Regions from separate parts of the Rossellomorea sp. y25 genome, predicted to be linked through region 3. Evidence: riboswitches for the same ligand, from Rfam matches in the RefSeq annotation. Region 3 holds a riboswitch; each other region holds the start of a gene.
What was found. A riboswitch is a leader RNA that binds a small molecule or an ion and turns the genes downstream of it on or off. The one in region 3 is predicted to bind S-adenosylmethionine.
Positions count from the first base shown of each region.

Region 1 (3,276 bases), 2.3 Mb from region 3:
CTAATCCAACAGAAAGTCTCACAAGATCCTCGGTTACCCCTGTAGCACGAATTTCCTGGTCGTTTAATTGCTGATGGGTCGTGGATGCCGGGTGGATGATCAGTGATTTTGCATCCCCTACATTGGCCACATGAGACCAAAGAGAAATGTTATCGACTACTTTCCGTCCGGAATCTCTCCCACCTTTAATACCAAATACGACGATGGAACCCGCTCCGTTTTTCAAGTATTTTTGAGCAAGCTTGTGAGACGGATGCTGAGGCAACCCTGGATAGGATACCCACGCAACGCCATTATGCTGATCTAAATGCTCCGCAATCTTAAAGGCATTCTCTGTGTGACGTTCGATGCGAAGATGAAGCGTTTCTAATCCCTGCAACAGAAGGAATGCGTTTTGCGGACTTAAGCACGCCCCTAAGTCACGAAGCAGCTGCACCCTTAATTTTGTAATGAATGCTGCCGGTCCTACATCCTGTGCGTAGCGCAGTCCATTATAGCTTCGGTCCTCTTCTGTGAAACCCGGGAACTTTTCATGATTCCAATCGAACTTCCCACCGTCAATGACAACTCCCCCGATTGCTGTACCGTGACCTCCGATCCATTTTGTTGCAGAGTGGATGACGATATCCGCTCCCCACTCGATCGGCTTACATACATATGGAGTGGCAAAGGTATTATCGATGATCAACGGGATATGATGGTCATGTGCCACTTTTGCTACCGCTTCAATATCAAGCACATGTAGACTTGGATTCCCGATTGTTTCAGCGAATACCGCTTTCGTTTTAGGAGTGATCGCTTTGCGGAAATTTTCCGGGTCTGTCGGATCTACGAAATGCACCTTGATACCGTATTTCGGGAGAGTGGTAGAGAATAGATTATAGGTTCCACCATAGAGATTGGTAGCTGCTACAATTTCATCACCTGCTCCGGCGATATTTAAGATTGATAGTGAGATAGCGGCCATTCCGGATGATACACCAAGTGCTCCGATTCCTCCTTCTAACAGAGCAAGGCGTTTTTCCAACACGTCTACAGTCGGGTTCATGATGCGCGTATAAATGTTACCCGGCACTTCAAGGGCAAATAATTTTGCCGCATGATCACTGTTATCGAAAACGTAGGATGTCGTTTGGTAAATCGGCACTGCCCTCGAACCTGTAGATGGATCCGGCTCCTGGCCGCCGTGAAGTAGTAGTGTGTCGAAATCGAATGATTTTGTCATAGAGAATTCCTCCTAAATGGTTTTGGTGATTGGGTTTCCGTTTTGCGGTTGAATGTTTTGGACGTTTGCCTGTTAAAGTTTGTTAGAATTTTGACTGTTGAATTCAGAATGATATTTGACTGTTAAAATAATGCGTTTTTTTAACAGTTGAATTTTCGACTTATTTTAACTGTTAAATATCGTCCCATTTTCTCCTGTTAAATTTCCACCAAAATTCTGCTGTCGAACTCTGAAACTGAAAAATCGAAGAAGTATGTTTCCTTAAGAAGATAGAAGAGGAAAAAATAAAAAACCCTCTTCCTAAGAAGAGGGTCTAATTTAATAGGGTCCTCCTCTTATCTTTCAGGCAATCGCCTGCAGGAATTAGCACCTTTTCATGCGACGCATTACTGCGTACATGAAGGTTGCCGGGTTTCATCGGGCCTAGTCCCTCCACCTCTCTGGATAAGAGCATGTAGTTGTCAATGTGAAAATTCTTGCGTTGAGATGAATTATAAGGGGTAACCGACCTCAACGTCAAGAGTATTTTTAGAATTTTTACATTATTTAATTTTTAACCGAAGCTGTAATCGCTTCGTTAAATTGCACGACGATGTCTTCCCCATCCTCAATACCTAACGATATGCGCACGACATGTGTGTTTATTCCGAGTTTTTCCTGCGCATCCTTCGGCAGGGCACGATGAGACGTTCCTAATGGATATGAGACCGTAGTCTCCACGCCGGCAAGAGAAGGGATGATTTTAATCCAGCCAAGTGATTTGAAGAATGTGCTGATGTCACATGTGTTGGATAGCTCGATCGTTACGATGGCTCCATTTCCTTTATCGGATAAATCCGTTGGGTAATAAACTTCCTTCACGTATTCATTTGCTCGAAGGTCCGCCGCAAGAACTTCGGCATTCCTTGCTTGGGTCCCCATTCGGAGAGCCAGTGTTTTCGCTCCGCGGCATGTCAGCCAGGCTTCAAATGGACTCAGGTTCGAACCGATGTTGACGACTTTTTCTCTCGCTTTTTGAACAAGATCTTCCTTCCCGACTATGACTCCTGCTGTGATATCACTATGTCCTCCGATATACTTCGTGGCACTGTGAGCGACCAGATCCACCCCTTCTAAGAAAGGGTGGCGCAGAAACGGTGTGGCGAATGTGTTATCGATCATTGTTTTCAGGTTGTGTTTTTCAGCGAATCCGACCATTTTAGGGATATCTTCCACTCGCATAAACGGGTTTGTGACGGTCTCACTGTAGATGAGTTTGGTTTGTGGAGTAATGGCTCCCTCTAATTCCTCTAAACTTGTAAAATCAACGAATGAAGTAGAAATACCGAGTGATTTCAGCTCTTCTTTCAGCATATGGAACGTACCCCCGTATAAATCCTCGGCAGCAATGATGTGATCCCCTGATTGCACAACAGCGAGGATACCAACAAGGATGGCCGATAATCCAGAAGAAGTTGCTACACCTGCCGGGGCTCCTTCCAAGTCTGCCACCATCTTTCCAAGCTCGTCTGTATTTGGATTTCCCGTTCTTGTGTAGAGATAAGGAGACTTCCCTTCATAGAAACCCTCCAACTCCTCTAAAGAAGTAAAAGAAAAAGCAGAGGTCTGATAAATCGGAGTCGTCTTACTGCGGATTTCCTCTGTTCCTTTTAACTGACTGTGCACGACCTTAGTTGTGAATTTCATCTCTCTTTCATCCTTCCTGAATCTATGTATTTTTAAAAGTGTATCATATTCAGAAGATTGTGAGGAGTAAGATCTTTTGGAGGCATAAAAAAACACCTGCCAAATTGCAACAGGTGCACTGCGTTTTATTGAACGTTTTCCAAACATCCGATCAGGCGATTTTCAATATCCAATGCCAGGCTTTTTAGTTCATCGTTATCCACCATCTCGATCAGCTTGCTTGGTTTTGCCATACCGATCTTGGTGGTACCGCCTTCTGTGTATACCGTCACTTTGCAAGGAAGGAAGTAGCTTACGAGCATGCTTTCTTCCAGCACCTTTTTAGCTTCATGTGGATTACACACCTCTAATACGACTACTTCTTC
Region 1 is NZ_CP145886.1:4,017,861-4,021,136, forward strand. It holds gene AAEM60_RS20215 (O-acetylhomoserine aminocarboxypropyltransferase/cysteine synthase family protein) at 1-1,225, opposite strand, end outside; SAM riboswitch class I at 1,558-1,676, opposite strand; gene AAEM60_RS20220 (aminotransferase class I/II-fold pyridoxal phosphate-dependent enzyme) at 1,772-2,911, opposite strand; gene AAEM60_RS20225 (DUF302 domain-containing protein) at 3,037-3,276, opposite strand, start outside.
Region 1: it holds a riboswitch for S-adenosylmethionine, as region 3 does, so the genes downstream of both, AAEM60_RS20215 (O-acetylhomoserine aminocarboxypropyltransferase/cysteine synthase family protein) here and AAEM60_RS08735 (2,3-diketo-5-methylthiopentyl-1-phosphate enolase) in region 3, are expected to answer to the same signal.

Region 2 (3,276 bases), 400 kb from region 3:
ATTTAGGGAATTATATTGGCGCCATTAAACCGGCATTACGATTGGCAGAGAATCAATCCTACAACACCGCTTATTTTGTTGCGGATTATCATGGGTTAACGAAGATACATGATCAGCATGAAATGAAAGAACTATCTTATGGAGTGGCGGCAGCTTGGTTAGCATTAGGGTTGGATCCTGATCGAGCGATTTTTTACCGTCAATCTGATGTACCTGAGATTTTTGAATTAAGCTGGATCCTCGCTTGCTTTGCACCGAAAGGATTAATGAACCGGGCCCATGCATATAAATCAGTAGTTGAAGATAATCAAAAAAGGGGCAGAGAAGTAGATGCAGGGGTCAACATGGGCTTATTCACCTACCCGATATTGATGGCGGCGGATATCCTTCTATTCCAAACGGAACTGGTTCCTGTCGGTAAAGATCAAATTCAGCATGTCGAAATTGCAAGGGACATTGCAGAAAACTTTAATAAGCAATATGGCGAAACATTTGTTCTTCCCGATTATGTGATACAGGAAGAAACATCTGTTCTACCGGGACTTGATGGACGAAAAATGAGTAAAAGCTATAACAATACCATCCCATTATTTGAAGAATCAAAAAAGCTTCAAAAACTAATCAATAAAATCAAAACAGATTCTTCACCCCCTGAGGAGCCTAAGGATCCTGAATCGTCCGTCATATTTTCGCTTTATAAGGAATTTGCAACATCCGATCAAGTTGAAGAAATGAGAAGGAGATTTCAAGGCGGAATAGGGTGGGGAGAAGCGAAAAAAGAGCTATTCCAAGTCATGAATTCATTTATCGAGGAACCTCGATCCAAATATGAAGAACTAATAGCCAACCCCAAGAGGCTGGATGCCATTTTAAAAGAAGGAGCCGATAAAGCAAGAGAAAAGACGATTCCATTTATGAAAGAAATTAAAAGGAAAATGGGTATCTTTCATTAAATAAAATGAATCGCTCTATTTTTTTGAATTCAGCCATTCATCTGGAGTTGATTGGAGGGAATGTGCGGACCTCTGCAAGAATATAGAAGCAGACGAAAAACGGCTCAAAAAGTTGCGTCACTATGTATGCTTCATTTTCGGATAATTCATAATTCTCATTGACATTTGTTCTTCTTTGTTATAAGTTATGGGAAAGTTATTTTTCACAAAATCATATAGTTTCTTATCAAGAGAGGTAGAGGGACTGGCCCGAAGACACCTCAGCAACCAGCCACAGTTTTAGGTATGGTGCTAATTCCAGCAAGTTGATGTCAACTTGGACGATAAGAGGGAGAACGAACGTACAAAACCTTCTTATTTTCATTAAGAAGGTTTTTTTGTTTTTTCCCTTTTCGTTTACAGGGAAAGAAAAGGAGAGAAGAATATTGAAAAAACATATTGATACTTTGCTTGTCCAGGCGGGAAACCGGAAAGATCCTGCAACGGGTGCTGTGAGCCTACCCATTCATTTATCGACTGCTTATGAACATAAGGGGATTGGGCAATCGACAGGCTATGATTACACAAGAACAGGAAATCCAACCCGCGCAACCTTAGAAGACACCCTCACTCAATTGGAAGAAGGGCACAGAGGGTTTGCCTTCAGCTCGGGGATGGCAGCGATTCAGGCAATCCTTAGCTTATTTTCCAGCGGGGATGAATTGATTGTTTCGAAAGACCTATACGGCGGGAGCTACCGTTTATTCGTACAGTATGAAGCACAATATAGTATCAAATTTCATTTCGTCGATACAAGTGATGCCGGCTCCATAGAAGAACAAATTTCTAAGAGAACAAAGGCCATCTTTCTTGAAACGCCAACCAATCCATTAATGAATGAAGCAAGCATTTCTGAGGTTGCTGGAATCGCAAAGTGTAACGGGTTGCTTTTAATTGTCGATAATACCTTCTACACACCTGTTCTTCAAAAGCCACTCACTGAAGGAGCAGACATAGTTATTCACAGCGCCACGAAATACTTAGGGGGCCATAATGACGTGCTGGCAGGTGTTGTGGTTGTAAACACAGAGGAGCTGGCGGAAAAAATCTGCACCATTCAAAATTCCATCGGCGCGGTTCTCTCACCATTTGATTGTTGGCTTTTATTAAGAGGGATGAAAACCCTTAGTCTCCGAATGGCTCAACATGAAAAAAACGCAAGAAAACTAGCAAAATATCTTGAAGGGCACGAATGTGTAACGGACGTTTTATATCCGGGAAAAGGCGGCATGCTTTCCTTTCGAATCGCAAAGGAAGAATGGGTGGATCCCTTTCTCAAACACTTAAAAGTTATTACGTTTGCTGAAAGTTTAGGAGGGGTTGAAAGCTTTATCACCTACCCCGCAACCCAAACACATGCAGACATTCCCGAAGAAGAAAGAAATAGGTTGGGTATCTGCAACAGGCTCCTGCGGTTCTCTGTAGGAATTGAATTTATTGATGACCTGATTGAAGACCTGGAGAATGTATTTCAACAATTGGAAAAAGAGGTGCTTACGTATGAGTAAAAAACCATTTTCACTTCAGACGTCACTCATTCATTCTCACGGATTTGATAAAGAAACAGGAGCGGTCTCTACACCGTTACATCATGCTACAACCTTTCACCAACAGGATTTTGATCAATATGGAACATATGACTACAGCCGTTCGGGAAATCCGACGAGGGAAACTGTTGAAGAAACGATAGCTGAATTGGAAGGTGGAGTAAGAGGCTTTGCCTTTTCATCAGGGATGGCGGCAATCTCCACAAGCTTTTTATTATTATCGAGTGGCGACCACGTTCTAGTATCAGAAGAAGTGTACGGTGGGACATACAGAATGATTACAGAGGTCCTCACTAAATTTGGGATTGAATATTCATTTGTGAACATGAAGGATCTTCATGAAGTGGCTTGTTCAATTAAACACAATACGAAAGTGATTTATATGGAGACACCTTCCAATCCGCTTCTGAACATCACCGATATTGAAGGAGTCGTGAAGCTTGCCAAGGCGAATGGATGTTTAACGTTTCTGGATAATACCTTCATGACTCCCCTGCTGCAAAGACCGATCAGCTTAGGTGTTGATGTTGTTCTTCACAGTGCCACTAAGTTTCTTGCCGGACATAGTGACGTCTTGGCGGGGCTCGCGGTAACGGGAAATGAAGAGATTGCCAGGAAGCTTGCTTTCTTGCAGAATTCTTTCGGTGCGGTCCTCGGTGTCCAGGATTGCTGGCTGCTCTTAAGAGGGCTGAAAACACTGCATGTACGATTGAAGGAATCATCAGAATCGGCTTATA
Region 2 is NZ_CP145886.1:2,145,265-2,148,540, forward strand. It holds gene AAEM60_RS10670 (tryptophan--tRNA ligase) at 1-953, shown strand, start outside; SAM riboswitch class I at 1,174-1,283, shown strand; gene AAEM60_RS10675 (methionine biosynthesis PLP-dependent protein) at 1,379-2,500, shown strand; gene metC (cystathionine beta-lyase) at 2,493-3,276, shown strand, end outside.
Region 2: it holds a riboswitch for S-adenosylmethionine, as region 3 does, so the genes downstream of both, AAEM60_RS10675 (methionine biosynthesis PLP-dependent protein) here and AAEM60_RS08735 (2,3-diketo-5-methylthiopentyl-1-phosphate enolase) in region 3, are expected to answer to the same signal.

Region 3 (3,276 bases):
GTTGAAATTCCTCAATGTTTATTGAACCCTGGTGATGGTGTATTAGTGCCTGATCCTGGTTACCCGGATTATTTATCCGGGGTAGCATTAGCAGAAGCCCGCATGATCAAAATGCCTCTCCGTGAGGAAAATGGATTTCTACCTGATTATCGAGAACAGTCTCGTGAAGAGTTAGAAAGTGCAAAGTTAATGTTTCTTAACTATCCTAATAATCCTACTGGTGCGATCGCTACAACCTCATTTTTTGAAGAAACAGTGAAACTTGCCGATCAGCATGATATTTGTGTTGTACATGACTTTGCCTATGGAGCGATTGGGTTTGATGGACGGAAGCCTATTAGCTTCTTGGAAACAGAAGGAGCCAAGGATGTTGGCATAGAAATTTATACATTATCGAAAACGTATAATATGGCTGGCTGGAGAGTGGGGTTTGCAGTGGGGAATAAGAGTGTCATTGAAGCGATTAACGTCCTTCAAGACCACCTATATGTGAGTCTGTTCGGCGCCATTCAAGAAGCGGCTACCACCGCCCTTTTAAGCTCGCAGGAATGCGTGAATGCATTAGTTTCAACATATGAAGAAAGAAGAAAACTATTAATCTCTGGTCTTCAGGAAATAGGGTGGGATGTAAAAGCTCCACAAGGTTCCTTCTTCGCCTGGTTAAAGGTGCCTGAAGGATTTACATCCGTAGAGTTCTCAACCTATCTACTTGAAAAAATCAAAGTCGCTGTTGCTCCGGGTGTTGGCTTTGGAGAATTCGGAGAAGGGTATGTACGTGTAGGTCTTTTATCCACAAACGATCGGATAAAAGAAGCGATTTCACGTATAGAAAGTTTAGAATTATTCCACAAAAGGGATTGACATAAGCTGAAAATGGTGCAATAATCCAACTGAAATAATGAATAATGAAATTCTTATCAAGAGCAGGCGGAGGGACCAGCCCGATGAAGCCCGGCAACCGACTTATTTAAGCACGGTGCTAATTCTTGCAGCTATATGGCTGACAGATAAGAAAGAGTGACGAATTCAAACCTCTTCTTATCTGGAAGAGGTTTTTTGTTTGCAGAGCTGATGAAATCAACATGCGGCTAAGAGTAGCTTTTTTTTCATAAGGAGGCAATACGACAATGAGTGAAGTGATAGCAACCTATCAACTAAAGGGAAAGAGCGGTTCATTCGAGAAAAAGGCAGAGGGGATTGCCTTGGGATTGACGGTCGGTTCATGGACGGACTTGCCGCTTCTGGAACAGGAACAATTGAGCAAGTACAAGGGGAGAGTCGTTTCCGTGAAGGAGTGGGAAGGCGAAGATGGTCCCCGGGGTGAGGTGCAGATTGGATATCCCGGGTATAACTATTCAAATGATATCCCAGCCATTCTTACAACGGTATTCGGTAAGCTTTCCCTGGATGGCGAAGTGAAATTAGTAGATTTAGAGTTTTCGAAAGACTTAAAAAAAACCTATCCTGGTCCACGATTTGGAATTGAAGGGATCAGGGAGTTAACAGGGGTACATAAAAGACCGTTGTTAATGAGCATCTTTAAAGGAGTGATCGGCAGAGATCTCACCTACCTGGAAAATCAATTAAGAGCCCAGGCTCTAGGCGGAGTCGATGCAGTAAAAGACGATGAAATTTTATTTGATAATCCACTGACACCCTTTTCTGAGAGAGTCAGCTTAGGGAAAAAAGTGCTGCACGAAGTGTTTGAGGAAACAGGGAAGAGAACGTTGTATGCAATTAATCTGACAGGCAGAACATCACAATTACGGGATAAAGCAAGAAAAGCAAAAGAGCTTGGAGCACAGGCTCTATTATTCAATGTATTTTCTTACGGCCTCGATGTTCTCCAGGAATTGAGAGAGGACAATGAGATCGCATTGCCGATCATGGCCCACCCTGCCTTTGCCGGGGCTGCTGCAGCATCTCCTGCATATGGTGTGAGCTACTCTTTATGGTTAGGTAAATTATTACGAATGGCCGGAGCCGATTTTTCACTATTTCCATCACCATACGGAAGTGTCGCATTAGAGAAGAGCAAAGTTCTATCCGTAAGCCATGAGTTAACGAAGGAAGATGCCCACTTGAAAAGGGCATTGCCAGTACCTTCAGCCGGCATTCATCCCGCACTTGTTCCGCTTTTGGTGAAAGATTTCGGTATAGACTGTGTCATTAATGCAGGAGGGGGCATTCATGGTCACCCTGACGGAGCAAGTGGAGGAGGAAAAGCATTCGTTCAAGCTATCGATGCTGTTTTAAAAGGAACGTCTCTCAATGAGGCGGCTGAAACTCATGGTGAACTTCGCAAAGCCCTATCCCTATGGGGAGAGGAGGTAAAGGTGTAGTGGGTCATCCAATCATTTTCTGTGATTTTGATGGAACGATTACAGAAACAGATAATATCATCTCGTTGATGAAAACCTTTGCTCCCCCAGCATGGGAACCTATCAAAGATGACATCTTAAATCAGTCGATTTCCATTAAAGAAGGTGTAGGCAAGTTGTTTTCACTTATTCCTTCATCCCAAAAAGACGAAATGGTTCAGTATCTATTAGATACTGCTGTCATACGTGAAGGGTTTAAGGAATTTGTAGACTACACAAAAGACCATGAGATTCCTTTGTATATCGTTAGTGGAGGAATTGACTTCTTTGTTCAACCATTACTAAAAGAATACGGGCCTTTTAATGGAGTTTTTTGTAATGAAGCAAGCTTTAACGATTCGGCCATAACGATTCATTGGCCACATCCATGTGACGATCACTGTGAAAGTAAAGGATGTGGATGCTGTAAGCCTTCTATTTTGAGAACATTGTCATTAACAGAAGACACGAAGGTCATTGTGATAGGGGACTCAGTCACAGATATCGAAATGGCAAAGCTTGGAGATACTGTGATCGCCAGAGACTATTTGGCCTATACATGCGCAGAAAAAGGTATCCCCTATCATCCGTTTGAATCCTTTCATGATTGCATGGACGTCATTGAAAAAGGAGTGAAAATATGAATCCCTATCAATCGGAGTGGGAAGAACTCGCTGATATCAAAAGAGAACTGGCAGACAGGGACTGGTTCATGGGGACGAGTGGAAACCTTGCGATACGAGTGAGTTCTTCCCCTGCTACCTTCCTGGTCACGGCAAGTGGAAAGGATAAACGAAAGCACACAAAAGAAGATTTCCTCCTAGTGAATGCTCATGGTGAGGCCATTGAGGATACTCACTTAAAACCATCAGCCGAAACACTGCTGCACAGTCATATCTTCAAAGAAAGCTCAGCA
Region 3 is NZ_CP145886.1:1,749,973-1,753,248, forward strand. It holds gene AAEM60_RS08730 (pyridoxal phosphate-dependent aminotransferase) at 1-861, shown strand, start outside; SAM riboswitch class I at 912-1,014, shown strand; gene AAEM60_RS08735 (2,3-diketo-5-methylthiopentyl-1-phosphate enolase) at 1,128-2,342, shown strand; gene AAEM60_RS08740 (2-hydroxy-3-keto-5-methylthiopentenyl-1-phosphate phosphatase) at 2,342-3,004, shown strand; gene AAEM60_RS08745 (methylthioribulose 1-phosphate dehydratase) at 3,001-3,276, shown strand, end outside.